Regions from separate parts of the Streptomyces sp. NPDC093598 genome, predicted to be linked through region 1. Evidence: riboswitches for the same ligand, from Rfam matches in the RefSeq annotation. Region 1 holds a riboswitch; each other region holds the start of a gene.

The links. Region 1 has a riboswitch for cyclic di-AMP ahead of ACIRDU_RS11805 (M23 family metallopeptidase). Riboswitches for the same ligand answer to the same signal wherever they lie in the genome.
Region 2: it holds a riboswitch for cyclic di-AMP, as region 1 does, so the genes downstream of both, ACIRDU_RS27690 (M23 family metallopeptidase) here and ACIRDU_RS11805 (M23 family metallopeptidase) in region 1, are expected to answer to the same signal.
Region 3: it holds a riboswitch for cyclic di-AMP, as region 1 does, so the genes downstream of both, ACIRDU_RS20445 (transglycosylase family protein) here and ACIRDU_RS11805 (M23 family metallopeptidase) in region 1, are expected to answer to the same signal.

What each region holds. Positions count from the first base shown of each region.
Region 1 covers NZ_JBIWIV010000003.1:19,520-29,851, forward strand. Annotated here, with positions in the region: gene ACIRDU_RS11795 (PrsW family intramembrane metalloprotease) at 59-1,405, shown strand; gene ACIRDU_RS11800 (aldo/keto reductase) at 1,421-2,365, opposite strand; gene ACIRDU_RS11805 (M23 family metallopeptidase) at 2,507-3,541, opposite strand; cyclic di-AMP (ydaO/yuaA leader) riboswitch at 3,553-3,709, opposite strand; tRNA gene ACIRDU_RS11810 (tRNA-Met) at 3,997-4,070, opposite strand; gene ACIRDU_RS11815 (dihydrofolate reductase family protein) at 4,139-5,269, opposite strand; gene ACIRDU_RS11820 (MarR family winged helix-turn-helix transcriptional regulator) at 5,347-5,862, shown strand; gene ribA (GTP cyclohydrolase II) at 6,017-6,658, shown strand; gene ACIRDU_RS11830 (MarR family winged helix-turn-helix transcriptional regulator) at 6,776-7,276, shown strand; gene ACIRDU_RS11835 (SpoIIE family protein phosphatase) at 7,363-8,433, opposite strand; gene ACIRDU_RS11840 (anti-sigma regulatory factor) at 8,433-8,876, opposite strand; gene ACIRDU_RS11845 (STAS domain-containing protein) at 8,876-9,241, opposite strand; gene ACIRDU_RS11850 (STAS domain-containing protein) at 9,286-10,197, opposite strand.
Region 2 covers NZ_JBIWIV010000011.1:122,905-133,236, forward strand. Annotated here, with positions in the region: gene ACIRDU_RS27665 (alkaline phosphatase family protein) at 1-513, opposite strand, end outside; gene ACIRDU_RS27670 (DUF5998 family protein) at 513-1,100, opposite strand; gene ACIRDU_RS27675 (GNAT family N-acetyltransferase) at 1,152-3,992, opposite strand; gene ACIRDU_RS27680 (HPr family phosphocarrier protein) at 4,171-4,452, shown strand; gene ACIRDU_RS27685 (GntR family transcriptional regulator) at 4,614-5,309, opposite strand; gene ACIRDU_RS27690 (M23 family metallopeptidase) at 5,496-6,284, opposite strand; cyclic di-AMP (ydaO/yuaA leader) riboswitch at 6,297-6,461, opposite strand; gene ACIRDU_RS27695 (M16 family metallopeptidase) at 6,652-8,040, opposite strand; gene ACIRDU_RS27700 (M16 family metallopeptidase) at 8,037-9,407, opposite strand; gene ACIRDU_RS27705 (DNA topoisomerase (ATP-hydrolyzing) subunit A) at 9,748-10,332, shown strand, end outside.
Region 3 covers NZ_JBIWIV010000006.1:89,967-100,298, reverse strand. Annotated here, with positions in the region: gene ACIRDU_RS20465 (SurA N-terminal domain-containing protein) at 1-403, shown strand, start outside; gene ACIRDU_RS20460 (nucleoside triphosphate pyrophosphohydrolase) at 473-1,492, shown strand; gene ACIRDU_RS20455 (cytochrome P450) at 1,752-3,035, shown strand; gene ACIRDU_RS20450 (transglycosylase family protein) at 3,160-4,137, shown strand; cyclic di-AMP (ydaO/yuaA leader) riboswitch at 4,366-4,532, shown strand; gene ACIRDU_RS20445 (transglycosylase family protein) at 4,537-5,241, shown strand; gene eno (phosphopyruvate hydratase) at 5,522-6,802, shown strand; gene ACIRDU_RS20435 (septum formation initiator family protein) at 6,904-7,380, shown strand; gene ACIRDU_RS20430 (DUF501 domain-containing protein) at 7,428-7,958, shown strand; gene ACIRDU_RS20425 (exopolyphosphatase) at 7,955-8,896, shown strand; gene ACIRDU_RS20420 (NAD(P)/FAD-dependent oxidoreductase) at 9,328-10,332, shown strand, end outside.

The sequences.
Region 1 (10,332 bases):
CCCCCCTGGCACCTCTCCCGCCTGCGGACAGCGCCCATCCGTCGTTAGGGTCAATGCCGTGGCCACCAGCCCCCCACATCCGTCGTACCCCAGCGGTCCCACCGACGGCGCTCCCTTCGCCGGCTCAGGCACGCCCGGCTCCTTGCGGCACGCCCACTGGTGGCAGCCCGCCTGGGTGCGCTACGGCGCGCTGAGCACGCTCCTCGCGATATCCGGCCTGGTCATCCTCGCCCTGGTCCGCGAGGAGACCGGCACGGAGGGGTTCCTGGTCGGCCTGGGGCTGGCCGTTCTCCCGGTGCCCCTGCTGATAGCCGCGTTCCGCTGGCTGGACCGGGTCGAACCCGGCCCCTGGCGGAACCTGCTGTTCTGCTTCGCCTGGGGCGCCTGCGCCGCGGCGCTGATAGCGATCGTCGCCAACAGCTTCGCGACGAGATGGATAGCGACGGCGACGGCGGACCCGTCCAGCGCGGACACCCTGGGCGCGACCGTGATAGCGCCGGTGGTCGAGGAGTCGGCCAAGGCGGCGGCCGTCCTCCTGGTCTTCCTCTTCCGGCGCCGCGACTTCACCGGCATCGTCGACGGAGTCGTCATCGCCGGGGTGACGGCCACCGGCTTCGCGTTCACGGAGAACATCCTCTACCTGGGCACCGCCTTCGGTACCGACCAGCTCACCGGCGGCACCGGCATCGCCTCCGTCACGGCGGCGACCTTCTTCGTGCGCATCATCATGTCGCCGTTCGCGCACCCGCTGTTCACGGTCCTCACCGGCATCGGCTTCGGCATCTCCGCGCTCTCGGCGGACCGCCGGCATCTGCGCCGCATCGCCTTCCCGCTCGCCGGGCTGCTGCTCGCGATGGGCATGCACGCGATGTGGAACGGCTCGTCGGCGTTCGGCCAGTACGGGTTCTTCGCCGTGTACGCGGCCTTCATGGTGCCCATCTTCGGGCTGCTGACGTGGCTGGTGATCTGGACCCGGCAGCGGGAACTGAAGACCGTACGGGCGGAACTGCCCGCCTACGCGGTGGCCGGCTGGCTGACCCCGGCCGAGCCGTACGCGCTCGGCTCGATGCGGGCCCGGCGGATCGCCCGCCAGTACGCCCGCCGTCACGCGGGCAAGGCGGCGGCCCGGGAGGTGGCGCGGTACGAGGCGTACGCGACGTCCCTGGCGTTCCTGCGGCACCGGGCCCGGCGCCACCGCGCCGGGGCGGATTTCGCCGTACGGGAGCGGGAACTGCTCGGCGAGCTGTGGCGGCGCCGGGAGGTGGCCCGCCCCGCGCTGGACCACGCGGCACGGATCACCGCCCCACCGGTCCCGGTGACGGCGCCGCCCTGGCCGGTGTACGGGGTGTACGGGTACGGCCACCAGCCGGCGCCGTACCCCGCCTACAACCCATACCGTTCGTAGGGCCTGTCGCCCGGCTCAGGCCGAGGCCTGCGTGAGCCGCTCGACCTCGGTCTCCGAGAGCGTCAGCTCCGCGACGCCGACCAGCGCCGGCAGCTGCTCCACCGTCCGCGCGGAGGCGATCGGCGCCGCCACGGTCGGCCGGGCGGCGAGCCAGGCCAGAGCCACCGTGGCCACGGGCACGCCGTGCCCCCCGGCGATCTCGTCGAGGGCGGCGAGCACCCGCCGTCCCCGCTCGGTCTCCAGGTGCTTGGCGGCACCGCCCGCCCGCGCGCTTTCGACGGTCGTACCGGGTCGGTACTTGCCCGTGAGAAAGCCGGACGCGAGCGCGTAGTACGGAACGGCCGCGAGGCCGCTCCGCTCGGCCAGATCCTGGAGCTCGCCCTCGTAGGTGTCGCGGGAGACCAGGTTGTACTGGGGCTGGAGGGCGACGTACCGGGCGAGTCCCTCGCGGTCGGAGAACTCCAGGGACGCCCGCAGCCGCTCGGCGGAGATGTTGGAGGCGGCGATGTGCCGCACCTTGCCGGCCTTCACGAGGGTGTCGAGCGCGCCGATGATCTCCTCGACGGGTACGTCGGGCTGGTCGAAGTGCGTGTAGTACAGGTCGATGTAGTCGGTGCCGAGGCGCCGCAGGGAGGCGTCGGCGGCGGCCTTGATGTTGGCGGCGGACAGACCCCGGAAGTCGGGGTGCTGGCTGACCTTCGTGGCGATGACGACGTCGGAGCGGTTGCCGCGCGCCTCGAGCCACGTGCCGAGGATGGTCTCGGACTCCCCACCCCGGTTGCCGTCGGCCCACGCCGAGTAGACGTCGGCGGTGTCGACGAAGTTGCCGCCGGCGGCGGTGTAGGCGTCGAGGACGGCGAACGACTGGTCCTCGTCGGCGGTCCAGCCGAAGACGTTGCCGCCGAGGGCGAGCGGGAAGACCTCGAGGTCGGAGGAGCCTAGCTTGCGCAGAGAAGTCATGCTCCGCGTCAACGCGCGTACCTGAACGCCTCATTCCGCAACGGACGCAAAGATCCCGCAAACACCGCACCGGAAAACCGGCGGCCCTGACGTCGGGGGGTCGTCGTCAGGGCCGCCGGTGCTGCAACGGGTGTCTTCCGCTTACGGGTTCAGCCCCTTGCCCCGCAGCCACGCCATCGGGTCGATGCCGCTCGCGGAGCCGCCGGAGTGGACCTCCAGGTGGAGGTGCGCCCCGGTGACGTTGCCGGTGGCGCCCACACGGCCGATGACGTCGCCCGTGCTGACCTTCTGGCCGACGCTGACGCCGATGGAGGACTGGTGCGCGTACCAGATCTCGGTGCCGTCATCGAGGGTGAGGACCGTCTTGTAGCCGTACGAGCCGTTCCAGCCCGCCTCGGTGATGGTGCCGCTGTGCACGGCCTTGATCGGCGTGCCCGTGGGGGCGGCGAAGTCCAGTCCGGTGTGGTAACCGGAGGACCAGTAGGCGCCGGCCTGGCCGAAGCTGGAGGTGATGGTGTACGAGGAGGTCGGCAGCGTGAACTGCTTGGCGAGAGCGGCGAGCCGCTCGGCCTCGGCCTTCTTCCTGGCCTCCGCCTCCGCCTTCTTCTTGGCTTCGGCGGCCTTGGCCTTGGCTTCCTTCTCCGCCTTGGCGACGGCTTCCGCGGCTGCCTTCTCGGCGGCGGCCGCGGCGTCCTGGGCGGCCTTGGTCTCGATCTGGTCCTGCTGGTGCTCGACCTGCGCCATGATCCGGGCGCGCAGCGCCTCGCCGGCGCCGGCGTCGGAGGTGGCCTGTTCGGTGTCCGCCGTGGCGGAGCCGAGGCTGCTGAGCGGGGTGGCGGAACCTTCGGGGGTGTCGTCGTCCGAGATGAGGGAACCCACCGAGGGCAGGTCCGGCACGGAGATGGACACCGGAGGCTTGCCGGTCTGGGCACTGGCCATGCCGCCGGCGCCCACGGCGGCTATGACGCCGACGCCCAGGACGGTGGAGCTGCGGGCGAGGCCTCCGCCGCGCTGCTTGGTGACGCGATGCCGGCCACGGACGGGACGGATGGACTCCTCGGTGGGGTTCCACTCCTGGAACGGGCCCTCGTCGGTGCGCTGACCGCCGTAGCCGAAGGTGTCGGTGTCGCGCTTCGGCGCGAACGGGGCCGCGGGGGCAGGCCGGTTGGACGCCACGTGGGCGTGCTCCTTTCCTTCCTTCTCGCCTACCGGGTTAGCTGACGGGTTCGGAGCAGGAAGGTCTCCTACGCGCGTATACCTGCCGTGCTTCCACGGCGGTATCCGCCCGATTCACCCCAAGTGGTGGTTCCCCGGTTCCCTTGCGGGATTCGGCGCGTGCGCACGGAGCCGCCTTCTGTGACGGCTGGGACGACCGCGCTGCGTTATCGAACGTTAATAGACGCGCGAGGGGTATTCCAGCGATTCCACTTGATCATTAACCTTTTTCACGCGGACTTACCTGCCATGACCGGCTTAAATCGGGCGAGTTGACCGCTTCGCAAGTGACTGACGAGTTTTGACGATGCGTCAGTTGTGCTGCGGAACGGGGTGATTCGCTCACCGACGGTAATGGATACCGGGGAATGCACCGAGGGCCGGAATCCTTTTGGATTCCGGCCCTCGGCCTTCAGTAGCGGGGACAGGATTTGAACCTGCGACCTCTGGGTTATGAGCCCAGCGAGCTACCGAGCTGCTCCACCCCGCGTCGTTGTGACACCAGTGTACGCCATCCGCGGGACACCTCGCGCACACCCACCGCTCGCCCGCTCCGGGTCACCTCAGCAGGTGGCGGTTCGGGGCCTTGGCCCGCTCCTCGTGCTCCGGGAGGACGAGGACGTCCACGCCCGCGGCCGCGAGGAGGCCGCTGCCGTCGGCGTCCGTCACGAAGGTGTCCGGCTCGCGCCAGGCCGTGACGACCCGTCGTACGCCCGCGTCGAGGATCAGCCGGGCGCAGGGCGCGGGGCGGGAGGCACGTCGGGCGCAGGGCTCCAGGCTGCTGTACACCGTCGCGCCGGCGAGCCTCGGATCGGCCGGGTCGATCTTGGCCAGGGCCGCCTCCTCGGCGTGCACGACCGGATCACCGGCCTCGCGGGAGTGGCCGCGGGCCAGTTCCGTGCCGTCGGCGGCGACCACCACCGCGCCCACGCTGAACGCCGTGTCCGACGGCGGGCAGCGGTCGGCCAGTTCGCAGGCGCGGGCCAGCCAGTGGTGGTCGGCGGCGGTGGGCAGGGCGCCGGTGCCCGGGGCGGTCGGCTCGTAGCGCATCAGGACGACGTCCTCGATCCGCTGCGACTCCAGCAGCCGGAGGCGGCCGCCCTGGTAGCCGCCGGGGCCGAAGAGCCGGGGTGCCCGGGGGTCGCCCACGAAGAGCGGGGCGAGGACCAGCTGGAGTTCGTCGGCGAGGCCCTGGGTGAGGAGCTGGGTGTGGATCAGGCCGCCGCCTTCGACCATGAGCCGCCGGACGCCCCGGACGTCGTGCAGGTGCGTCAGGAGCCGCCGCCAGTCGAGGCCGGCGCCGAGCGGGACGACGTCGGTGGCGAGACCGAGGGCACGGGCGCGTTCGGCGCCCCGGTCGGTGGTGTAGAGGACCTTCTCGCCGCCGGTGTGCCAGAAGCGGGCGTCCGGGTCGAGGTCGCCGGAGCCGCTGACGGTGACCTTCAGGGGGTACTCCGGTTTCCCGGCGGCCGTGCGGGCGGCCCGGCGCTCGTCGGAGTTCACCAGGAGCCGCGGGTTGTCGGCGCGGATGGTGCCGGCGCCGATCAGGATCGCGTCGACGGAGGCCCGGACCTCGTCGACCCGGTCGAAGTCGGCCGGGCTCGACAGGAGCAGGCGGTCGGGTCCGGTGTCGTCCAGGTAGCCGTCGAGGGAGACGGCGGCGGACAGCAGGACGTACGGGTGAGGCATCGACGCTCCGCGGCTGGTCGGGACGGCGGGACTGTGCAGGGCTTGGTTCAAGTTTGAAACAAACCTACACTGGCGGCATGACGACTCGCTGGCTCACCCCCGAGGAGCAGCGCGCCTGGCGCGCCTACATCGCCGCCTCGCTGCTCCTGGAGGATGCGATCGACCGGCAGCTCCAGCAGGACGCCGGCATGCCGCACCTGTACTACTCCATCCTGTCCGTCCTGTCGGAGTCCCCGGAACGGCGGCTGCGCATGACCGATCTCGCCGAGCGGCTGAAGATCACGCGCAGCCGGCTGACGTACGCGGTGACGCGGCTGGAGAAGGACGGCATGCTGCGGCGTGAGGCCTGCCGGTACGACAAGCGGGGCAGCATCGCGGCGCTGACCGACGAGGGGTTCGCCGTGCTGGAGCGCGCGGCGCCCGGGCATGCCGAGACCGTGCGGAGCGTTGTGTTCGACCGGCTCAGCGCGGAGCAGGTGGGGCAGCTGGAGGAGATCTCGGCGGCGATCGCACAGGGCCTCCAGGAGGACGGGGCGCGGCCGGCGGCGGACGACGTGCCGTGGCGGCGGAGGTCGTCGTCGGCCTGTTCGTGACGCGCGCCACATCGCCCCGCCGTTTCATTGCTTCAAATTTCAAGCACGAGTAGGGTTCCGGACGTGGATCTGCTTCAAATCTGAAGCAGATCCGGCAAGCAGATCCGAGCAGACGGCTGTGCAGCCGAACAGGAACGGAACCCGGAGGCCCCGCATGCCCGACACCCCCGCCGTCATCGCCACCCCCCGCTCCCGCGTCCGGGTCCCGCTGCGCTTCCACGACGGGTACGAGGCCGACGCCGAGATCGTCACCTTCCACGGACTGGCCGACGGCCGTGAGCACGTCGCCGTCGTCCTGGGCGAGCCCGGCCCGGTCCCGCTGGTGCGGCTGCACTCCGAGTGCCTGACCGGGGACGTGTTCGGCTCCGCCCGCTGCGACTGCGGCCCGCAGCTGCGCGAGGCGGTCGAACGCATAGCCGAGCGCGGCGGCGTGCTCCTCTACCTCCGCCAGGAGGGCCGGGGCATCGGCCTCTACAACAAGCTCGACGCGTACGCCCTCCAGGACGAGGGGCTCGACACGTACGAGGCGAACGCGGCCCTGGGGCTGCCCGAGGACGCCCGCGACTACACGGCGGCGGCCCAGATGCTCCGGGCCCTGGGCATCGGCGAGCTGGACCTGCTCTCCAACAACCCCGACAAGGCGGGCCAGTTGCGGTCCCTGGGCGTCGGCGTCCGCGACCGCGTTCCCACGGGCGTCTTCACGACCGCCCACAACGTCCGCTACCTGCGCGCGAAGGTCCTCCAGACCCAGCACACGCTGCCGCTCGCCGCGCTGACGGAACTCAGCGCCGGCTGAGCCGCCCCGGTCCGGCCGGGCACAGAACCGGGCTGCTTGCCCCTCGGTTCACCGGGTACAGCCTTTGGAAGAGGGCGACCTCATCAGTACCCGGAGCTTTATGGAAGTGACCGTTTCGTGACCGATCTCGGCGGCCCCGGCGACCACCGGGCGAGGGGACCGGGCGATGGCCCGGAGGCCGTCGCATCGCAGATCGCCGATGCCGTGGAGAGTCTGACGGCGCTGTGGTCGTTCGCCGCCCAGGAGGCGTCCCTGCGCCTGTCCCCGCACCAGCTGCGGGCGCTGCGCACCGTGCAGGCGGCGCCCGGCCTGAACCTGACGGCCCTGGCGGAGGGCCTGGACATCGGCCTCCCCACGGCCAGCCGTCTCTGCGACCGCCTGGCGGCGGCCGGACTGCTGGAACGGGCCCCGCATCCCGACACCCGCCGCGAGGTGCAACTGTGGCTCACCGCACACGGGCGGCATGTGCTGGGGGACGTCGCCGGCCGCCGGGCCCGGGCCCTGGCCGCCGCGCTGGCGGCGATGGAACCGGCGGAACGGGCGGCACTGCGCAGGGGATTGCGGGGATTCCTTGCGGCCCAGGACACGGTGGTTCCGGGCGGCGACGGGACCGAGTGAGTTCCGGGCGGCGGACGATCGTCCCGCCGGTGAACCTGCGCCCACGAGTCCCCCGGCAGCGCCGATCGCCCGCCCCGCAACGCCCGTCAGGTGCCCGAGCCATGACGGCTCACGCCGCCGGCGGTCAGTACCGCCACGCAGGTGTCGTCCCGCGTCGGCCGGGCCGCGCTCCCCGCGTCGCGGAGCACCACCGCGGCCGCCACCGCCGGGTCGCAGCCGGGGAGTACGCCGTCGTCGGGCGGCGTCCATCGGCTGGGCAGACCGTCGCTGTGCAGGACCAGCAGGCTGTCGGCGTGCCAGGGCATCCGCTGCACGGGCACGGACGCCGGGGCCTGCGCGCCCACGATGCCGGGGTGGGACAGCATCGCCTTCCATGTGCCGTCGGTCCGCAGCCGGGCGCCGACGTTGCCGATCCCGGCGAAGCTCAACTCCCCGGCCCGCACGTCGAGCTGGGCCACGGCGACGGCCGCGCCCCGGGTGGGTCGCAGGGCCCGGCCCAGACTCCGCAGGATCTCGACGGGCGGCAGCTCGGCCAAGCCGCGCAGCTCCTTCACCGCCGCCATGGAGGCCTCGGCCGCCTTCGCCCCGTGACCGAGCCCGTCGGCGAGCAGCAGGGTCAGACGGTCGCCGCCGCGCACCCGGCCCCAGGCGTCCCCGGACTGCTCGGCCCTGCCGAGGGGGACGTTGACACCCCCGGCGCGCGGCCCCGGCGGGGGCGGCCCCTGGTTGCGGACGGCGGGCTCGTGCCCGATCCGGGCCATCACGACGGTGCCCCGGCCGGGAGCGCTGTGCAGATCGAAGTCGTTCGCTATGCGCCGGCACGTGCCGAGCCCGGCGCCCAGCGAGGCGGCGACGGTGGTGGTGTAGCCGTCGCGCATCGCCGCAGCGACGTCGGGGATGCCGGGGCCGTGGTCGACCGAGACGAGCTGCACGGTCGGCCGGTGGCCGTCGTCGTGCGCGCGCTCGACGAGGTTGATCAGCACCCGCCCGCCGCCCGCGTGCCGCAGCAGGTTGGTCGCCAGCTCCGTCGCCACGAGCGCGGCGGTCGCCATGCGGTTCGGGGGCAGGCCGGCGCAGGCGCCGGCCTCCTCGGCCGCCACCCGGACGTCCCGCACCCGGGTCGAGTCGTCCACCGGCACGTCCCAGACCCTGCTCATCACGGCACCGTCCTTGAGGGCGGCACGACGGTGGCCCAGGCGGTGACGGTGACGGTGGTCCCCTCACCGGGCCGGCTGTCCACCTCGAACTCCTGCACCAGCCGCTTGGCCCCGCTCAGGCCGAGCCCGAGCCCGCCGCCGCTGGTGTAGCCGTCGGTCAGCGCCTGGTCCAGGTCGCGGATGCCGGGCCCGGTGTCGACGAAGGCCAGCCGCAGCCCCTTCGACTGCCCCATGGCCAGCGGAGTGAGCTGCACATGGCCGCCCCCGCCGTGGACGAGGGTGTTGCGGGCCAGTTCGCTCGCCGCGGTGACGAGCTTGGTCTGCTGCACCAGCCCGAAACCGAGCTCGGCGGCGGCCTGCCGGACCTGCTGGCGCACCCACGCCAGATCCGCGTCCGAGCCGATCGGCAGGGTGGCCGGACCGGCATGGCGGGAAGTCTGCATCATGGACTCCCCTCGCCCCGGCGCGTGGTCACGCCGAGCATCTCCATCGCCCGTTCGACGTCCAGGGCCGTCCGCATGCCGGGCAGGGTGAGTCCCAGCTCGACCAGGGTGATCGCCACCGCCGGGCGCATCCCGGCCAGCACCGTACGGGCCGCCAGCAGTTTGGCCCCGGCGGCGATCTCGGCGAGGACCCGGCCCAGGAACGAGTCGACGATCTCCACACCGGAGATGTCGATCACGACCCCGGACACCCGGGTGTGCGAGATCCGGGCCGTGATGTCCTGCTGGAGCTGCTCGGCCATCCCGTCGTGCAGCTCCCCCTGGAGGGTGACCAGCAGGACGTCGCCCAGTTGGAGGACCGGCACGGTGAAGCCGTGTCCTCCCAGCGACCCGTGTCCCGCCGACCCGGTCACCGCGTGCCCGCGTCCGCCGCCGCGCCGGCCGCCCGCAGCGGCGCGATCTCGACCCCCTGCTGGCTGAGCGCGTAGGCGAGCGCGTCCTCCAGGCTGGAGCGGGTGAGCACCGTGCCGAGGTCGATGCCCAGGTGGACGATGGTCTGCGCGATCGCGGGCCGGATGCCGGAGACGATGCACTCGGCGCCCATCAGCCGGGCCGCCGCCACGGTCTTCATCAGGTGCTGGGCGACCAGCGAGTCGACCGTCGGCACGCCGGTGATGTCGAGGATGGCGTACCGGGCGCGCTCGGCGACGATCGCGTCCAGCAGGCTCTCCATGACCACCTGGCTGCGCGCGCTGTCCAGAGTGCCGATCAGCGGCACGGCGACGGTGCTCTCCCAGAGCTTGATCACCGGGGTGGCCACCTCGTGCAGCTGCTCGCGCTGCCGGGCGATCAGCTCCTCGCCCGCGCTGACCGTCGTCTCCATCACGACCAGGCGCAGCGTGCCCATGAGCACGGTCAGCGCCACCACGGCCTCCTGGGCCTCGGGGGCGTACGGCTCCGGGAACTCGGCGCGCAGCAGCTCGGTCACCGGCTCGCGCAGGGCGGCCACCTCGCGGGCGACCCCGTCCGGGTCCCTTCCGGTGCGGGCCCGGGAGGCCGCCATCCGCCCCAGCTGGTCGCGCACGGCCTCGAACCCGGACGCCCGGATGTCGTCCGGCCGCCCGGAGGCGGCCACCGCCGCCAGCGCCGCGACCACGGCCCTGCCCGCTTCCACGGCCTCGTCCCGGGACACGGTGAACACTGTGCGGAACAGCGCCGCGTCCGCCCACCGTTGGGCGATCTGCTCCCGGCGCCGTTCCAGGAACGCGCTCACCTGGAATGCGGCCGGCTCCTGTTCCGCGTTCTCTTCCGACACCGACACTTGCATCGCTCCTTTGCACGGGCCGGACCGAGGTCGCACGACGGCGCCTCAGCCGTTAGTTGCCGTATGACAAACATTAGTGCCGACCTGCAGCACTACCAAACAACTGCCTACCGATGCCCCCGACCTGCGCCT
Region 2 (10,332 bases), on a different contig from region 1:
CACCTGCGCGGCGTGCACTCCGGCCGCGTGCGCCAGCTGGAAGACGGTGGGGTACGGCTGCCAGGGGCCGGGCGGGGTCCACGGCTGCCAGCGCAGCTGGTTCATCAGCGCGCCGGTGTCGGGGTTGCGCACGGTGTAGCCGGGCAGGCCGTGCGCGCCGGGCGGCAGGCCGGTGCCGACAGAGGCGAGGGAGGTCGCCGTGGTCGCCGGATAGCCGGCGGTGAGCGGACGCCCGGTGCCGCCCCGCGAGGTGGCGAGCAGGGACGTCATGAAGGGGGCGTCCTCGGGATGCGCCTTCAGCTGCTCCCAGCCGAGGCCGTCGATCAGGAACACGCAGTTCCGGTCGGCGGGGGTCAGCTCGGTGATCGTGGCGCCCATGCCCGGTACGCCCAGGCCTGCGGCCAGGGTGGGCAGGAGGTCGGCGAGCGATCCGCTGCCGTACTCCGGGACCGGTGCGGAGGCGACGGTGAGCGGTTCGGGGTGGTCGTCCCAGACCATCTTGGGCTGTGCCATCAGCGGGTGGTGTCCGCGGTCGCCTCGGAGAGGGCCTGCGCGAAGGCGAGCGCCTCGCGCACGGTCTCCGGTCCGTCCCCGGCCTCGCTGACGCGCAGGCTGAGGTCGTCCGCCGTCGAGTTGCCGGTGTAGCCGTGGTCGGCCTCGCAGTTGGGGTCGCCGCAGGCGGCCGGCTCCAGGTCGATGCGGGAGACGGCGCCCCAGCCGATGGTGAGGACGACCTCGCGGGGCAGGGTGCCCGGCTTGTACGACTCCGGGTTGGCTACCACACGGCTGACCACGATCGAGGAGATGCGGCCGATCTTCACGGACTCCGTGGACGTCGTGGCGTACGGCGTCGGGGAGGTGCTGTCGGCGGCCTGCTCGTCGGTGTGGCTGACGATGAAGCGGTTGTCGGTGAGGACGAGCACCGTCACGTGCCGCCGCACCTCGTTCTGGTCGAACGTCGTCTCCTGGTGGACCAGGTACGACCGGATGGGCTCGCCGCCCACGGCGGCCTCCACCGCCTCGGCCACGAGGGCCGGGTAGTAGCCGCTGCGCTCGATCGCCGCCCGCAGCCCCTGGGTCGTCGTACTGGTCTTGGCCATGACGCCCATCCTACGGGGGACCACTGACTGCGAGGGACAGCTCGCCCCCAGTCAGTACGCGGGGAGCGTTCGCGGGCCGAGGTCGTCGCGGGCGGGCGGGGGCGCGAGGCGGACGGAGGCACCCAGGACGCTCAGGCCGTGCGAGGCGACGACGACCGGCTCCAGGGTGACCGCGACGACCTCAGGATGGTCGTCGACCAGCCGGGACACCCGCAGCAGCAGCTCCTCCAGGGCGCGGGTGTCGGCCGGTGCGGAGCCGCGCCAGCCGAACAGCAGGGGGGCGGTGCGGATCGAACGCACCAGCGAGGTCGCCTCCCGGTCGGTGACCGGGATCAGCCGGTGCGCGGTGTCCCCGAGCAGCTGGGAGGCGGCCCCGGCGAGCCCGAAGGAGAGCACGGCCCCGGCCGCGGGGTCGATGACGGCCCGTACGACGACGTCGACGCCGCGCGGCGCCATCCGCTGCACCACCGGCCGCAGCTCCTCCGGCGCGCCGAACAGCTCGGTCAACTCGGCGTACGACCGGCGCAGTTGGTCCTCGTCCGCGAGGTCGAGGCGGACGCCGCCCAGGTCGGCGCGGTGCCTGAGGTGCGGGGCGGTGGCCTTGAGGGCCACGGGGTAGCCGAGCGCACGGGCTGCTTCTACGGCGGCGTCGGGGGTCGGGGCGGGCAGGGCGCGGTGGACCTGGACGCCGTAGTGGCCGAGGAGGTCGCAGGTGTCGTCCGCGCCGAGCGTGAGCCCCTGCCCGCGCGCGAGCAGGCCGTCGATCAGCCCGGCGGCGCCCTTCTCGTCGATGTCCTCGTACTCGGGCACCTTGCCGGGGTCGACGGCGTCGCGCCGCCACTGCGCGTAGGCGACGGCCTGGCCGAGGGCGCGGACGGCCCGCTCGGCGGCGGGGTAGGCGGGGATGAGGTGGGCGTCCTCGGAGGCCTCCGCGGGGCCTTGCACCTCCGGGGCTGGGGGTCGTTGCCCGGTGGATGCCGGGCGCGGGGCGTTGGGGGGAGCGTTGTCCGCTGCGGCCTGCGGTGCCGTGCTGGCCGCCGCCGACAGGGCCTCCGCCAGGCCGCCGAGCTCCACGTGGACCACCAGGACCGGCTTGGCCGGGGCCGCGGCCGAGGCCGAGCGCAGGGCCTGCGCGAGGGCGGCGTCCCCGACCGAGCCCTCACCCACCGCCGGTATCGCGGTGACGACGACCGCGTCGCACCGGTCGTCGGCCAGTGCCCGGGACAGGGCCGCGTGGAAGTCCGCCGCGGAGGCGGCGGTGGTCAGGTCCTGCGGGGGGTGCGGTCGCAGGCCCTCGGCCAGGCACGCGTCGTACGTGAGCAGGCCGAGCGACTCGGAGTTGCCCAGGATCGCCACCCTGGGCCCGGCGGGCAGGGGCTGGCGGGCGAGCAGCAGGCCCGCGTCCACCAGCTCGGTGATGGTGTCGACCCTGATGACTCCGGCCTGCCGCAGCAGCGCCGAGACGGTCGCGTGCGGCAGCCGGGTCGCCCGCACGGCGTGCCCCTGGGGAGCGGCACCGTGCCGGGCGCCCTGGACGACGACCAGGGGCTTGGCGGCGGCGGTGCGGCGAGCGAGGCGGGTGAACTTGCGGGGGTTGCCGATGGACTCCAGGTACATGAGGACGACGTCGGTGTCGGGGTCCTCGTACCAGTACTGCAGGACATCGTTGCCGGAGACGTCGGCGCGGTTGCCGGAGGAGACGAAGGTGGAGACGCCGGTCACGCCCGTGACGCCGCCACCGCGCCGGTGCAGCCGGGAGAGCAGGGCGATGCCGATGGCGCCGGACTGGGCGAACAGACCGATCCGGCCCGGGCGCGGCACCTCGGGGGCGAGGGAGGCGTTGAGCCGTACCCGGGGGGAGGTGTTGATGATGCCGAAGGCGTTCGGCCCGATGATCCGCATGCCGTACGTACGCGCGTGCCGTACGAGTGCGCGCTGGCGTTCGCGCCCCTCGGGGCCGCTCTCGGCGTACCCGGCGGAGACCACGACCAGCCCCTGTACGCCGTGTTCGCCGCACTCGGTGACGACCTCGGGGACGTGCTCGGCCGGTACGGCGACGACGGCGAGGTCGACCGGGCCGTCGATGTCCCGCACCGAGCGGTGGGCGGGCACCCCCTCGAGCTCCTGCTGCCCCTCGGGGAGGGCTTTGTTCACCGCGTAGAGGCGGCCGTTGTACCCGGCGTCCCGGATGTTGCCGAGGACGCTGCGGCCCACACCGCCGGGTGCGCGGCCGGCCCCGATGACGGCGACCGAGCCGGGCGCGAGCAGCCGCTGCACGGAACGCGCCTCGGCCCGCTGTTCGCGCGCGTACTGCACGGCGAGGGAGCGGTCGGTGGGTTCGAGGTCGAACTCCAGACGGACGACGCCGTCCTCGAAGCTGCGCTTCTGGGTGTAGCCGGCGTCCGTGAACACCTTGATCATCTTGGTGTTGGCGGGCAGCACCTCTGCGGCGAACCGGCGGATGCCGCGCTCGCGGGCGACGGCGCCGATGTGTTCGAGCAGGGCGGAGGCGACTCCGCGGCCCTGGTGGGCGTCCTGCACGAGGAAGGCGACCTCGGCCTCGTCGGCGGGTGCGGACGCGGGCGTTCCGTCCGCGCCGATCCGGTCGTAGCGTACGGTGGCGATGAACTCGCCGCCGACGGTGGCCGCGAGTCCCACCCGGTCCACAAAGTCGTGGTGCGTGAAGCGGTGGACGTCCTTGGCGGACAGGCGAGGGTACGGCGCGAAGAAGCGGTAGTACTTCGACTCGTCGGAGACCTGCTCGTAGAAGCTGACCAGGCGATCGGCGTCATCAACGGTGATGGGCCGGATGCGCGCGGTACCCCCGTCGCGCAGCACCACGTCGGCTTCCCAGTGGGCGGGATACTCGTGCCGGTCCGGCGAGGTCTGCATGGGCCCCAGAGTACGGCTAGCGTCCGACAGTGGCGCGAGGCAGTCTGTGGTGGGCGTCAGTCGGGTCGAGGCCGCGATCCGACGGCACCCCGGGGCGGTCTTCGAGACCGCTCCCGGCGCAGCTTCACGATATGGGAAACTGGTCTAGACAACCCTGAACACCGAAGGGCAGCAACACATGGCTGAGCGCCGCGTCAACGTCGGCTGGGCCGAGGGTCTCCACGCCCGCCCCGCCTCCATCTTCGTCCGAGCCGCCACGGCCGCAGGCGTCCCGGTGACGATCGCCAAGGCAGACGGCAACCCCGTCAACGCGGCCTCGATGCTGGCCGTCCTGGGCCTCGGCGCCCAGGGCGGCGAGGAGATCGTCCTCGCCTCCGACGCCGAGGGCGCGGACGCCGCCCTGGACCGGCTGGCCAAGCTGGTCTCCGAGGGTCTCGAGGAACTGCCCGAGACCGTCTGATTTCCCGAGCGCCTGATCCGGCGCACAACGAAGGGCTCGTCCGAATTCATTGGGCGGGCCCTTCGCCATTCCCGGACGGTAGAGGCTGGGAATTCCTCGATTTCGGGCAGCGGAAATAGGCCCCCGGGAATTTACTGCTCTCTTTGTATACGGCTGCCGTGTTAATGCCGCAGGCTCGCCGTGTTTACGGGATGTTGCGAGTTCCTCACACGGTCGGCGCGCTCCCCGGCGGAGCCGAGGCGCAGGCGGTGCGCGCCCGTCGCGCGCTCGGTGTGCAGCGCCGTGACCGCCCGCGCGCGCTCGGCGTCCCCGCGCGCCACCGCGTCCACGATCGCGCCGTGCTCGGTCCAGGACTCCACCGGACTGAGCGGCGCCTCCACGGCGTACATCCAGGCGATCTTGTGGCGGAGCTGGGTGAGCATCGAGGTCAGCGCGGGACTGCCGGAGGCCTGGGCGAGCGTCTCGTGGAACCAGCCGCCCAGGGAGCGCAGATCGTCGCTGTTGCCCCGGCGGGCCCGGTCCTGGCCCAGCCGGACCAGGCCGCGCAGGACCTTCAGATGCGCTTCGGTGCGGCGCTGGGCGGCGCGGGCGGCGCCCAGCGGCTCCAGCAGCATGCGCATCTCCAGCAGGTCGGCGGCCTCCTGCTCGGTGGGTTCGGCCACGCACGCGCCCGCGTGCCGCCGGGTCACCACGAAGCCCTCGGCCTCCAGGGTGCGCAGCGCCTCCCGGACGGGGACCCGCGAGACGCCGTAGCGGCGCGCGAGGAGTTCCTCGGTGAGCCGGCTGCCGCGCGCGTGGACACCGGCGACGATGTCGTCCCGGATGGCCGTGCACACCGAGTGCGCGGGAATACGCATGACCGACCTCCGCTTAATCCCCGTGAAACGCCGGCGAGCGGCGCGTGTTCCGTGACTCTATTGCAATGAGCCGGAATTTCCGACGGCAGGCGGGAATCCATGGATATTTTTTGGACAGCGCGCCGCCGTAAACGCGAAAGCCCCGGCTCGGTGAGCCGGGGCTTCGGAGACGCCGAGAGGTGTCGGTCAGACGTTCACGCCGTGCGAGCGGAGGTAGGCGACCGGGTCGATGTCCGAGCCGTACTCGGGGCTCGTGCGGGCCTCGAAGTGCAGGTGCGGCCCCGTGACGTTGCCGGTCGCGCCGGACAGGCCGATCTGCTGGCCGGGGGTGACCTGCTGGCCCACCGAGACGCCGACGGAGGACAGGTGGCCGTACTGGGTGTACGTCCCGTCGTTCATCTTGATCACGATCTGGTTGCCGTACGAGCCGCCCCAGCCGGCCTCGACGACGGTGCCCGCGCCGACCGCGTGGACGGAGGTGCCGGTGGCCGCGTGGAAGTCGACACCGGTGTGGCTGCCGGAGGACCACAGGCCGCTGCTGGCCTTGTAGCCGGTGGAGACGTACGAGCCGGAGATCGGGGCCACGTAGGCGTTGAGGCGCTTGCGCTCGGCCTCGCGGGCGGCGCGCTCCTTGGCCTCGCGGGCCTTCTCGGCCGCTTCCTTGGCCCTCTCGGCCAACTCGGCGGCCCGCTTGCGCGCGGCCTCCTCGGCCTTCCGCTTGGCGGCGGCCTCGTCGGCGGCCTGCTGCTGCGCGATGGCCTGGGCGTCGATCTGCTGGGCCACGGTGTCGCCCATGGTGACGACCGGGGTGAGGCCGGTCTGCTCGGGGCTGGGCTCGGCGGCGAAGGCCGCGGGGGCCGCCACGGTGCCGATCACGCCGGTGGTGGCGAGGGCCGCGACGCCCGCCGCGCGGGCGGTGCCGCGCTGGATCCTGCTGGGACGACGGTGCTTCCCGGTGGCGCGAGTGAACGCCATGTAGTGGCTGGTCCTTTCCTTCCCTCTCGCCTACCGGGTTAGCTGACGGGTTCGGAGCAGGAAGGTCTCCTACGGACTCCCTCGCGGCTCGCGCGGGCGTCCGATTCACCCCAGGGACTGCGGTGGGTCCCCGGCTCCCCTGGCTCGCGCCGTACGGGGACTCGGCGATGACTGTCCGGTGCCGCGGGTGCGGCGCACTGCCTGACGAACAGCCCGGATGACGCTAAGCGGCACCACTTTCAATTCCCAAACGGATCCCGGCTTTTGTAGCGCATCCCACAGGGCAGACAGGCAACCTCCGTACCAATTCGGGCATAAAGGGGCCCTGGTGCCTTGGAAGACAACCAGGGCCCCTACGCGCGTGCCGCTACTCGGCGGCGACGACGGTGACTTCGCCGATGCCGAGGGCCTCCACCGGCGCCTTGATCTGCGCCGCGTCACCGACGAGGACGGTCACCAGACGGTCGACCGGGAAGGCGCTCACGGCCGCCGCGGTGGCCTCCACGGTGCCGGTGGCGGCGAGCTGCCGGTACAGGGCGGCCTGGTAGTCGTCGGGCAGGTGCTGCTCGACCTGGTCGGCCAGCGTGCTCGCGACGGCCGCCGCCGTCTCGTACTTGAGCGGCGCCACGCCGACCAGGTTCTGCACGGCGACGTCCCGCTCGGCGTCGGTCAGGCCTTCGGCGGCGAGGGTGCGCAGCACCGTCCAGAGGTCCTCCAGCGCGGGGCCGGTGTTGGGCGTGTCGACGGAACCGCTGATGGCGAGCATCGCGGCACCCGTGCCGTCCGGGGCGGACCTGAGGACCTGGCCGAAAGCCCGCACGCCGTAGGTGTAGCCCTTCTCCTCGCGCAGGACGCGGTCCAGGCGGGAGGTGAGGGTGCCGCCGAGGCAGTACGTGCCGAGCACCTGCGCGGGCCACACACGGTCGTGCCGGTCCGGGCCGATCCGGCCGATCAGCAGCTGCGTCTGGACCGCGCCCGGGCGGTCCACGATAACGACCCGGCCGGTGTCGTCGGCGGTCACCGGCGGCACCGGGCGCGGCTCGGCCGAGGAGCCCGTCCAGGCGCCCAGCGTGTCCCCGAGCAGGGCGTCGAGGTCGATGCCGGTGAGGTCACCGACGACCACGGCGGTGGCCGTGGCGGGGCGGACGTGCTTCTCGTAGAAGCCGCGTACGGCCGCGGAGTCGATCGCGGCGACCGTCTCCTCGGTGCCCTGCCGGGGCCGCGACATGCGCGAGCTTGCCGGGAACAGCTCCTTGGAGAGCTCCTTGGCGGCGCGACGGGAGGGGTTGGCCAGCTCGTGCGGGATCTCGTCGAGGCGGTTGCGGACCAGCCGCTCGACCTCGCTGTCGGCGAACGCGGGCGCCCTCAGGGCGTCGGCGATCAGGCCCAGTCCCTTGGCGAGCCGGGAGGCCGGCACCTCCAGGCTGAGCCGGACGCCGGGGTGGTCGGCATGCGCGTCGAGGGTGGCGCCGGCGCGCTCCAGCTCGGCGGCGAACTCCTCGGCGGAGTGCTTGTCGGTGCCCTCGGAGAAGGCCCGGGCCATGATCGTGGCCACGCCGTCGAGGCCGGCCGGCTCGGCGTCCAGGGGGGCGTCCAGCAGCACCTCCACGGCGACGACCTGCTGGCCGGGGCGGTGGCAGCGCAGCACCGTCAGGCCGTTGTCGAGCGTGCCGCGGTCGGGGGCCGGGAAGGCCCAGGGCCGGGCGTCACCCGCCTGCGGCCGGGGGTGGAAGTCCATCGTGGCGAGCTCGGTCACTTGGCCGCCTCCTCGTTCTCGTCGGTGGCCGCGGCTGCGATGTCCTCGGCGTCGTCGGTCTCGTCGGCGACGGGCTCGTAGACGAGCACCGCGCGGTTGTCGGGCCGCAGGCGGGCCTTGGCGACCTCCTGGACCTCCTCCGCCGTGATCTCCAGCACACGGTGGACGGCGGTCAGGGCGAGCTGCGGGTCGCCGAACAGCACGGCGTACCGGCACAGTTCGTCGGCGCGGCCCGCGACCGTGCCGAGCCGGTCCAGCCACTCGCGCTCCAGCTGTGCCTGGGCGCGCTCCATCTCCTCGGCCGTGGGGCCCTCCTCGGCGAACCGGGCGAGCTCCTCGTCGATGGCGGTCTCGATGACCGGGACCTCCACGTCACCGGACGTCTTCACGTCCAGCCACCCCAGGGAGGGCGCACCGGCGAGCCGCAGCAGGCCGAAGCCGGCCGCCACGGCCGTACGGTCGCGCCGCACGAGCCGGTTGTAGAGGCGGGAGGACTCGCCGCCGCCGAGGACGGTGAGGGCCAGGTCGGCCGCGTCGCACGCGCGCGTGCCGTCGTGCGGCAGCCGGTAGGCGGCCATCAGGGCGCGCGCCGGGACCTCCTCCTCGACGACCTCGCGCAGCTGCTCGCCGATGGTCTCCGGCAGCGAGCCGTCGCGCGGGGCGGGCTTGCCGTCGTGACCGGGGATGGAACCGAAGTACTTCTCCACCCAGGCGAGGGTCTGCTCCGGGTCGATGTCGCCGACCACGGAGAGCACGGCGTTGTTCGGCGCGTAGTAGGTGCGGAAGAACGCGCGCGCGTCCTCCAGGGTCGCCGCGTCCAGGTCGGCCATGGAGCCGATCGGGGTGTGGTGGTAGGGGTGGCCCTCCGGGTAGGCGAGGGCCGTCAGCTTCTCGAAGGCGGTGCCGTACGGCACGTTGTCGTAGCGCTGGCGGCGCTCGTTCTTGACGACGTCGCGCTGGTTCTCCATCGACTCGTCGTCGAGCGCGGCCAGCAGGGAGCCCATGCGGTCGGCCTCCAGCCAGAGGGCGAGCTCCAGCTGGTGGGCGGGCATGGTCTCGAAGTAGTTGGTCCGCTCGAAGCTGGTCGTGCCGTTCAGCGAGCCGCCCGCACCCTGGACGAACTCGAAGTGGCCGTTGCCCTTGACCTGGGCGGAACCCTGGAACATCAAGTGCTCGAAAAGGTGAGCCAGGCCGGTACGCCCCTTGACTTCGTGGCGTGAGCCGACGTCGTACCAGAGGCACACCGCCGCGACCGGGGTCAGGTGGTCCTCGGAGAGCACCACGCGCAGGCCGTTGGCCAGGCGGTGCTCGGTCGCTGTCAGGCCCCCGGAGCCTGCCTGGGCTGTGGCCGTGTGACCCATGGGCATGTACGTCCCTTCGATCGCTGAGCGGTTGTTCAGACCGCGGATTCCTGCCGGTCCTGCCACTGTATGCAAGCGTGCGAGGCCCTGGTGAAGTTCCCGGCGGCGACCTGGGCCCGACAGCGCGAGAGGCGTCCTGAACCGGGCCCTGGTCCCGGTTGTCAGTGCGGCGGTCCACAATGGTCGGCGTCAGATCCGGATCGCAGCAACATGAGCGAGCCGCAGGGGCGGTCGGTGACGAGAGGGCGAGCGCGCGGAGGCCCGAAGGGCTGAGCACGGTCGACGTCTCGTGACGGACGTGAACACCCCGTAGGCGAGCGACCAGTAACAGGAGGAGCCGGCAGCGATGGCCCGCCGCAGCACGAAGACCCCGCCGCCCGACGACTCGTACGAGGAGCGGATCCTCGATATCGACGTCGTCGACGAGATGCAGGGCTCCTTCCTCGAGTACGCGTACTCGGTCATCTACTCCCGCGCCCTGCCGGACGCACGCGACGGCCTCAAGCCGGTGCACCGCCGCATCGTCTACCAGATGAGCGAGATGGGGCTGCGCCCCGAGCGCGGGTACGTCAAGTGCGCCCGTGTCGTCGGCGAGGTGATGGGCAAGCTGCACCCGCACGGCGACGCGTCGATCTACGACGCCCTCGTGCGCATGGCCCAGCCCTTCTCGATGCGGGTCCCCCTGGTCGACGGCCACGGCAACTTCGGCTCGCTGGGCAACGACGACCCGCCGGCCGCCATGCGGTACACCGAGTGCCGGATGGCCGAGGCCACGAGCCTGATGACGGAGTCGATCGACGAGGACACCGTCGACTTCAACCCCAACTACGACGGCCAGGAGCAGGAGCCGGTGGCCCTGCCCGCCGCCTTCCCCAACCTGCTGGTCAACGGCGCCTCGGGCATCGCGGTCGGCATGGCCACGAACATGGCG
Region 3 (10,332 bases), on a different contig from region 1:
CCTGCACACCATGGTCCTGGACCGGGTGCTGCACCGCGCCGCCGAGGACGCCGGAGTGAGCGTCTCCCGCAAGGAGGTCCAGCAGATGCGATCCGGCCTGGAACAGCAGGCCGGTGGCGCCAAGGCGCTGGAGACGACCTGGCTCCAGCAGTACGGCATCCCGCCCCAGCGCCTCGACGAGAACCTCCGCCTCCAGCTGGAGGCCCAGAAGCTCGCCGAGAAGCTCGGCACGAACACCGACCGCCCCGAGTTCTGGAAGGCCCTCTCCGACGCCTCCAAGGACCTGAACGTCGACCTCAACCCGCGCTACGGCACCTGGGACGTCCGAAAGAGCAGCCGCGCCGACGCCAAGACGCCCTGGGTGCGGGACGTCACGGCGGCACAGACGCAGCAGGGCATGTAGGGCACCTGGCATCCCCGGCCCCTGTGGACGACTTCGGGTGCTGTCGGCGGCGTGGGATAGCTTCGAACCGTGAACGCCAACAGCCCCGAAGCCACCCCGGGCCCCGAGCGGACCGCTCCCGACGCGGCCGCCGCCCCCGGCCGCATCATCCTGCTCACCACCAGCCACCGCGTCGCCCCCGGCCTGCTCTCCTGGCCCGCCTGGCAGGCACTGCACGCGGCGGACCTGGTGCTGTGCGCGGACGGCACGCACCCGCAGCTGCCGTATCTGCGCGAGGCGGGGATACCGGTCGACGAGGCGTCCCCGACCGCCCAGGAGCTGGTCGACGTCTGCGCCGGCGGCCGCACGGTGGTCGTGGTGGCGACGGGTGAGGGCGAACCGGTCCTGACGGACGGTCTGGCACGCCTCGCCGGAACCGGCCGCATCGCCATGCCCGAGCTGGAGCTGCTGCCCGCCTCCTACGACCTCCCGGGCGCCCGGCTGCTCGACCTGGTCCAGGTCATGGACCGCATCCGCGTCGAGTGCCCCTGGTCCTCCCGGCAGACCCACAAGGGCCTGGCCAAGTACGGCATCGAGGAGGCGTACGAACTCGTCGAGGCGATCGAGGAGGGCGACCGCGACGAACTGCGCGAGGAGCTCGGCGACGTCCTCCTCCAGGTCGTCTTCCACGCCCGCATCGCCGAGGAAGGCCGCCCGGAAGACGGGGCGGAGCCCTTCTCCATCGACGACGTGGCCGGCGGCCTCGTCGCCAAGCTGATCCACCGCCATCCGCATGTCTTCGGCGACGCGACGGCCACGACCCCCGAGGAGGTCAAGGAGCACTGGCTGCGCACCAAGGCGGTGGAGAAGCAGCGCACCTCGATCACCGAGGGCATCCCCCTCGGCCAGCCCGGCCTCGCCCTCGCCGCCAAGCTGGCCTCCCGCGCCCGCACAGCGCACCTGGACATACCCCTCCCACCCGTCGAGGGCATCGGCTACGAGCTCCTGGCCCTGGCCGTGCGCGCCGAGTCGGAGGGCGTCGACCCGGAGGCGGCCCTGAGAGCGGCGGCCCGCGCGTACCGCGACGCGATCAAGGAGGCGGAGGGCTGAGTCCGGCGGGTCGGTCCTCCCAGTCCAGTTGCGCTTCGGGGATCCCGAGGGAGCGGGCGTACGCCTGCGCCGGCAGGCGCCCCTGCGCCTGCCGGCGCGGATCGCGGAAGACCCTGCAGGCGAACACCACGAACGCCTCCGCGCCGGTGTGGTAGTTGACGTACCAGCCCCCTCCTCCCAGATCTCGACGCGATCAGAGTAGGGACGGCCTCTGACAGCGGCGGCCGGTGCCGGGGCAGGCGCTGCGTAGGGTCATGGCATGGAACATGACGTGCCCGGCATGCCCGAGCTGTTCTCCTGGGAGTTCGCGAGCAACCCCTACCCCGCCTACGCCTGGCTCCGCGAGCACAGCCCCGTCCACAAGACGCGGCTGCCCAGCGGTGTGGAGGCCTGGCTGGTCACGCGCTACGCCGACGCCAAGCAGACGCTCGCCGACAGCCGGCTCTCCAAGAATCCGGCACATCACGACGAACCGGCGCACGCCAAGGGCAAGACCGGGATCCCCGGGGAGCGCAAGGCCGAGTTGATGACGCATCTGCTGAACATCGACCCGCCGGACCACACCCGGCTGCGGCGGCTCGTGTCCAAGGCGTTCACACCCCGCCGGGTCGCCGAGTTCGCGCCGCGGGTGCAGGAGCTCACCGACACTCTCATCGACGGGTTCGCGCGCAAGGGGTCCGCCGACCTGATCCACGAGTTCGCCTTCCCGCTGCCCATCTACGCCATCTGCGACCTCCTCGGTGTCCCCCGCGAGGACCAGGACGACTTCCGCGACTGGGCGGGCATGATGATCCGTCACCAGGGCGGGCCCAGGGGCGGCGTGGCGCGGTCCGTGAAGAAGATGCGCGGCTACCTCGCCGACCTCATCCACCGCAAGCGGGAGGCGCTGCCCGCCGAGCCGGCCCCCGGCGAGGACCTCATCTCCGGTCTCATCCGCGCCTCCGACCACGGCGAGCACCTCACCGAGAACGAGGCGGCGGCCATGGCCTTCATCCTGCTGTTCGCCGGTTTCGAGACGACCGTGAACCTGATCGGCAACGGCACCTACGCGCTGCTCACCCACCCCGAGGAGCGTGCACGGCTCCAGGCGTCCCTCGCGGCGGGGGAGACCGGCCTCCTGGAGACCGGCGTCGAGGAACTCCTCCGCTACGACGGCCCCGTCGAACTCGCCACCTGGCGCTTCGCCACGCAGCCGCTCACCATCGGCGGGCAGGAGATCGAGGCCGGCGACCCCGTCCTCGTCGTCCTGGCCGCCGCGGACCGGGACCCGGAGCGGTTCGCCGATCCGGACGTGCTGGACCTCGCCCGCCGCGACAACCAGCACCTCGGGTACGGCCACGGCATCCACTACTGCCTCGGCGCGCCGCTCGCCCGCCTGGAGGGCCAGACCGCGCTCGCCACCCTCCTCACCCGCCTCCCGGACCTCCGGCTCGCGGCGGATCCGGCCGAGCTGCGCTGGCGCGGCGGCCTCATCATGCGCGGGCTGCGCACCCTGCCGGTGGAGTTCGCACCGGTTGAAAGTGACGAAACATCAGAGTTGTGATCTTCACGTGATCTACGCGGCATGAACTTGTGACAAGTGATCGTCTGCCGATACGTTCACCCCTCAACGCGGCCCGGGATTCTTCGGCCGCGCCGATCACTGCTGTCTCGCGAAAGGTCTCCGTATGCTCTCCGGGAACGGTCGGCACCGTCGCCCCCGCCAGGCTCCGGCTCTCCTCGTGGCGGCCGGAGTGACCGGCTCCGCCATCGCGATCCCACTCCTCGGGGCCTCCGGTGCCAGTGCGGCCGACGGCACGACCTGGGACCGGGTCGCGGACTGCGAGACAGGCGGCGCCTGGAGCCAGAACAGCGGCAACGGCTACTACGGCGGCCTGCAGTTGTCCCAGGAGGACTGGGAGAACCACGGCGGTCTCGACTACGCCGCGAGCGCCGATCTGGCCAGTCGCTCCCAGCAGATATCCGTGGCCGAGAGAATCCTCGCCGACCAGGGGGTCGGCGCGTGGCGTACCTGCGGACTGCTCTCCGGCCTCCAGCAGGACAAGGGGTCGGACTCGTCCGACTCGTCCGAATCATCCGGCGAGGTGGACTCGCCCGGTCTGCTCGACTCCGTCGAGCCGTCCCCTTCATCGACTCCTTCCTCGAGCGCTTCGTCGTCACCTGACGTGCAGTCGGACTCGAAGGATGAAACCGCCAAGTCCGACAAGTCGTCCGATTCCTCTTCTCTGGAGCGAGGGCAGAAGCAGGAGCAGGGCCAGACCCCCGACAGCTCCCCCTCCGCCACCCCCGGAAGTGACGGGTCCGGCAACTCGCGCCAGGGCGAGGACTCTTCGGCCCTGACCGACACCGGCTCCGGCCGCCACCGCGGTCCCAGCGCCGAGGAGAGCTCCGCGCCCGCGCACGGCCGCGAGGGTGAATCCTCGGGCCGCCACGCCTCGCGCGGCGACGACGCCTCCCGTGCCGCGTCCGAGGGCTCCTACATCGTGGGTGTCGGCGACAGCCTCTGGTCCATCGCCGACTCCCTTGACCTCGACGGCGGATGGCACTCTCTCTACGACGGGAACGAGCAGACGGTCGGTACCGACCCGAACCTCATCCTCCCCGGTCAGACGCTCACGACAGGGGTCGAAGCGGACGAGAGGTAGTCGTCCGGGCAGTGCGGAAACGGCGGTCGAAGTCGCCCCGAAACCGGGTGAGTTCACGTCACGTTTCGCGCCGAATGTCCCGTATAAGACCGGTGAGAGATAGATCTCAGAAGCCCTGATCGTCTTTGAAATTCCGGGGATCGCGTGTCTACGGTCGTGACCGCTCGTCACCGCGAGCCCCGGCTGCCGCAACGCCGAATCCTGCCAGCGGCCGTACGGGAACAGTCGTCGCGTCAAGCGCCGTAGGCAGGAGCGGGGGACCCAAGGTAGGTGCCCGACCGGACAGTTGCGCCGGAAGGGCTTGGGGTGAAGCCGTGTCCCGGGAGGGACGCGGCCGGGCAACTCAACCGGCCCGAACCCGACAGCTCACCTCGCAGGCGTCGGTGAGGGGATCCATCCATGCTGTTTTCCGGCAAGGGCAAGCACCGCCGTCCGTCCAAGGCCACCCGCGCCATCGCCGTCGCCGGTGTCGCCGGCGCCGCCGTCGCCGCCCCGCTGATGGCGGCCGGCAACGCCTCCGCCGCCACCGCCTCCGAGTGGGACGCCGTCGCCCAGTGCGAGTCCGGCGGCAACTGGTCCATCAACACCGGCAACGGCTACTACGGCGGTCTGCAGTTCTCCGCCTCCACCTGGTCCGGCTACGGCGGCACCAAGTACGCCTCCACCGCCGACCAGGCCACCAAGGCCCAGCAGATCGAGATCGCCGAGAAGGTCCTGGCGAGCCAGGGCAAGGGTGCCTGGCCGGTGTGCGGCAAGGGCCTGTCGAGCGCCGGCTACACCGGCGGCGGCTCCTCGAGCGACTCCGGCAGCTCCTCGCAGCAGAGCCAGCAGAACCAGCAGAGCACCGAGACCCGCCAGACCCAGCAGCAGCCGGCCTCCCGCTCCGAGGAGCGTCCGGCGGCCAAGAAGACCGTCACCACCCCGACCGGCAAGAAGGTCAAGAAGGGTGACGGCGAGTACAAGGTCGTCAAGGGTGACACCCTCAGCTCGATCGCCGCGGAGGAGAAGGTCAAGGGCGGCTGGGAGAAGCTGTACCAGCTGAACAAGGACATCGTCGAGGACGCCAACCTCATCTACCCGGGCCAGCAGCTGCACCTGAAGTAAGCAGCGGCCCGCCCCACCCGGCCCGCCCGGGTCCACGGGCTCCCCGCTCCGGTGCGTCATCCCCCGTACGCACCGGAGCGGGGTTTTTTCTGCCGGACTTCGCGAACCGGCTTTGTTCCGTTCGGAAACAATTTACTCTCGGTTCTGTCCATGGGGTGGGCGACCCGGTGGCCGATCGCCCGGAGCCGGTTAGGCTCATGTCGCGAGCCACCACAGGCCCGCACCTCGCGCCGGGTCCACGCGGCCCGCGTCACCGTGTCACTTCAAGAAGGAGATGCTCGTGCCGTCCATCGACGTCGTCGTAGCCCGGGAAATCCTGGACTCCCGAGGCAACCCCACGGTCGAGGTCGAGGTCGGCCTCGACGACGGCAGCACGGGTCGTGCCGCCGTCCCGTCCGGCGCCTCCACGGGCGCCTTCGAGGCCATCGAGCTCCGCGACGGCGACTCGAACCGCTACCTCGGCAAGGGTGTGGAGAAGGCCGTCCTCGCGGTCATCGAGCAGATCGGCCCGGAGCTGGTCGGTTACGACGCCACCGAGCAGCGCCTGATCGACCAGGCGATGTTCGACCTGGACGCGACCGACAACAAGGGCTCCCTCGGCGCCAACGCCATCCTCGGCGTCTCGCTCGCCGTCGCCCACGCCGCCTCCGAGGCCAGCGACCTGCCGCTGTTCCGCTATCTGGGCGGCCCGAACGCGCACCTGCTGCCGGTGCCGATGATGAACATCCTGAACGGCGGCTCGCACGCCGACTCCAACGTGGACATCCAGGAGTTCATGATCGCCCCGATCGGCGCGGAGTCCTTCTCCGAGGCCCTGCGCTGGGGCGCCGAGGTCTACCACACGCTGAAGAAGGTCCTGAAGAGCAAGGGCCTGGCCACCGGCCTCGGCGACGAGGGCGGCTTCGCCCCGAACCTCGGCTCCAACCGCGAGGCCCTCGACCTCATCCTCGAGGCGATCAACGAGGCCGGCTACACCCCCGGCGAGCAGATCGCCCTGGCGCTCGACGTCGCCGCCTCCGAGTTCTACAAGGACGGCGTCTACACCTTCGAGGGCAAGGAGCGCTCGGCGGCCGAGATGACCGAGTACTACGCGGAGCTCGTCGACGCGTACCCGCTCGTCTCCATCGAGGACCCGCTGTTCGAGGACGACTGGGAGGGCTGGAAGACCATCACCGCCAAGCTCGGTGACAAGGTCCAGCTCGTCGGCGACGACCTGTTCGTCACCAACCCCGAGCGCCTCGCCCGCGGCATCGAGGAGGGCGCGGCCAACGCCCTGCTGGTCAAGGTCAACCAGATCGGTTCCCTCACCGAGACCCTGGACGCCGTCGAGCTGGCCCAGCGCAACGGCTTCAAGTGCATGATGTCCCACCGCTCCGGCGAGACCGAGGACGTCACCATCGCCGACCTGGCCGTCGCCACCAACTGCGGCCAGATCAAGACCGGCGCCCCGGCCCGCTCCGAGCGCGTCGCCAAGTACAACCAGCTGCTGCGCATCGAGGAGATCCTCGACGACGCCGCGGTGTACGCCGGCCGTTCGGCGTTCCCCCGCTTCAAGGGCTGACCCGCCCGTAATCAGCAGCGTCGTACGTACGTCCCCGTACTCGGTCCCGTACCGTGTCCGGGGACGTACGCGCGTATGACGGTGGAGCGGGAGGCGGACAGATGGCCGTGAAGGACCGGGACCGGTTCTCCACCGCGACCAGGATCCGGTTGCTCGGCGAGCAGACCGCGGCCCGGGTCTACCGATCCCAGACCAGGCGACAGGCCCGCCGCTCACGGCTGACCGGCCGGGCCGCGCTGCTCGCCCTGGTGATGTGCTCGCTGATCGTGGCCCTGGCCTACCCGATGCGGGAGTACGTCTCGCAGCGTGCCGAGATCGACGACCTCCAGCGCGAACAGCAGCAGGCCCGCGAGCGCGTCGAACGGCTGCGCGACCTGAAGGCGCGCTGGCAGGACGACGCCTACGCCGAGCAGCAGATCCGGCAGCGGTTGCACTACGTCATGCCGGGGGAGACGGGCTTCATCGTCGTCGACCCGCACGCGGCGAAGCAGTCGCGCACCGACCTGGGGGCGGCCGACCGCCCCTGGTACTCCAACGTCTGGGACGGCGTCGACAAGTCCGACGCCTCCGGCCAGTGACCTGACCTCCCAGCCGGCGATCAGAGAAAGACAGCCTGAAGACAGTCATGGAAACGCCCCCGCCGACCACCCCGCGCACCGAGCCCACCGACGCGGACGTCGAGGCCTTCAAGCAGCAGCTCGGCCGGCCCCCGCGCGGCCTGCGGGCCATCGCGCACCGCTGCCCCTGCGGACAGCCCGACGTCGTGGAGACGGCCCCCCGCCTGCCCGACGGCACGCCCTTCCCGACGCTGTACTACCTGACGTGCCCGAAGGCGAATTCGGCGATCGGCACGCTGGAGGCGAACGGCGTGATGAAGGAGATGACCGAGCGGCTCTCCTCGGACCCGGAGCTGGCGGCGGCCTACCGGGCGGCGCACGAGGACTACATCCGGCGACGCGACGAGATCGAGGAGCTGAAGAACTTCCCGAGCGCGGGTGGCATGCCGGACCGGGTGAAGTGCCTGCACGTCCTGGTGGCGCACTCGCTGGCCGCCGGGCCGGGCGTGAACCCGCTGGGCGACGAGGCTCTGGCCATGCTGCCGGAGTGGTGGCGCAAGGGCGCGTGTGTGACGGCCGTCGAGGAGGACGTCCGATGACCCGTGTCGCCGCCGTGGACTGCGGTACGAACTCCATCCGGCTCCTGGTCGCCGACGCCGACCCCACCACCGGTGAGCTCGTCGACCTGGACCGCCGGATGACGATCGTCCGGCTCGGGCAGGGTGTCGACCGCACCGGCCGACTCGCCCCCGAGGCGCTCCAGCGGACCTTCGCGGCGTGCCGCGAGTACGCCGGGATCATCAAGGAGCACGGGGCGGAGCGGCTGCGGTTCGTGGCGACCTCCGCCTCCCGGGACGCCGAGAACCGGGACGAGTTCGCGCGCGGCGTGCTGGAGATCCTGGGCGTCGAGCCCGAGGTGATCTCCGGGGACCAGGAGGCCGGGTTCTCCTTCACCGGCGCCACCAAGGAGCTGGCCGGGGGCGACCACCTCCCGAAGCCCTACCTCGTCGTGGACATCGGCGGCGGCTCGACCGAGTTCGTCGTGGGCGACGACCAGGTCCGGGCGGCCCGCTCGGTGGACATCGGCTGCGTCCGCATGACCGAGCGGCACCTCGTCCGGGACGGCGTGGTGAGCGACCCGCCCTCGCAGGAGCAGATCGCGGCCATGCGGGCCGACATCGAGGCCGCCCTCGACCTCGCCGAGGAGACGGTCCCGCTGCGCGAGGCGCGCACGCTGGTCGGCCTCGCCGGCTCCGTGACGACCGTGTCGGCGATCGCGCAGGAGCTGCCCGAGTACGACTCGCAGGCCATCCACCACTCCCGCGTCTCCCACGACCGGGTCCGCGAGATCACCGAGTGGCTGCTGCGCTCCACCCACGTCGAGCGCGCGGCCGTGCCCTCCATGCACCCGGGCCGGGTCGACGTGATCGGGGCGGGTGCCCTCGTGCTCCTGTCGATCATGGAGCGGATCGGCGCGCGGGAGGTCGTCGTGAGCGAGCACGACATCCTCGACGGCATCGCGTGGTCCGTCGCGTAGCCCGCTTCTGAGCAGGCATGGATCACGAATGAGCGTGTCCGGGGGGTTCGGACGACTCCCCGGCGACCCCCCGGCGACAGCCCGTCGGAAAAGTTCGTGAAGTTCTTCACAAGGAATTCGGCCCTTGCGGGCGATCAGAGGGGTCCCGTTGACCCGTCCGGGGGCTGAACAGGCCTTTGAACATGTTCAGAAGCATGGTATGGAGGTGTCCGCGGGGGCGCTCGAAGCGGCACTCCGGGAGGGCCTCACGGACGGTCCTCGGGTACAGAGAGGCAGCTCACGCGGCATTGACAACGGTCCGGGGTGCACAAACGCTCCCGGTTGTCACCATGACATGGATCACGCGGGCCGCGGAGGATAGCACACACCCCACCCAAGCTTGTGAAGGGGCGCACGAGCCACCCCCCTGAGACGGGTGGATACTCGATGGCATGAGCACCACGGAGCGTCCCAGGATCCTCGTAGTAGGCGGTGGGTACGTAGGCCTGTACGCAGCTCGGCGCATCCAGAAGAAGATGCGCTACGGCGAGGCGACCGTCACGGTCGTCGACCCCCGGTCGTACATGACCTACCAGCCCTTCCTCCCCGAAGCCGCCGCCGGCAACATCTCCCCGCGCCACGTCGTCGTCCCGCTGCGACGCGTGCTGCCCAAGGCGGAGGTCCTCACCGGCCGGGTCACCACCATCGACCAGGACCGCAAGGTCGCCACGGTCTCCCCGCTGGTCGGCGAGGCCTACGAGCTGCCCTTCGACTACCTGGTGATCGCGCTCGGCGCGGTCTCCCGCACCTTCCCGATCCCCGGCCTCGCCGAGCAGGGCATCGGTATGAAGGGCATCGAGGAGGCCATCGGCCTGCGCAACCACGTCCTCGAGCAGCTCGACAAGGCCGACTCCACCACCGACGAGGAGATCCGCCGCAAGGCGCTCACCTTCGTCTTCGTGGGCGGCGGCTTCGCCGGCGCGGAGACCATCGGCGAGGTCGAGGACATGGCCCGGGACGCGGCCAAGTACTACAAGAACGTGTCCCGTGAGGACATGCGCTTCATCCTGGTCGACGCCGCCGACAAGATCCTCCCCGAGGTCGGCCCCAAGCTCGGCACGTACGGCAAGGAGCACCTCGAGGGCCGCGGCGTCGAGGTCTACCTGTCCACCTCCATGGACTCCTGCGTCGACGGCCACGTGGTGCTGAAGAACGGCCTCGAGGTCGACTCCAACACCATCGTCTGGACCGCCGGCGTCAAGCCCAACCCGGCCCTCGCCCGCTACGGCCTGCCCCTCGGCCCCCGCGGTCACGTCGACTGCGAGCCGACCCTCCAGGTCAAGGGCACCGACTACATCTGGGCCGCCGGCGACAACGCCCAGGTCCCGGACCTCGTCGGCCGCAAGGCGGGCAACGAGAACGCATGGTGCCCGCCTAACGCCCAGCACGCGCTGCGC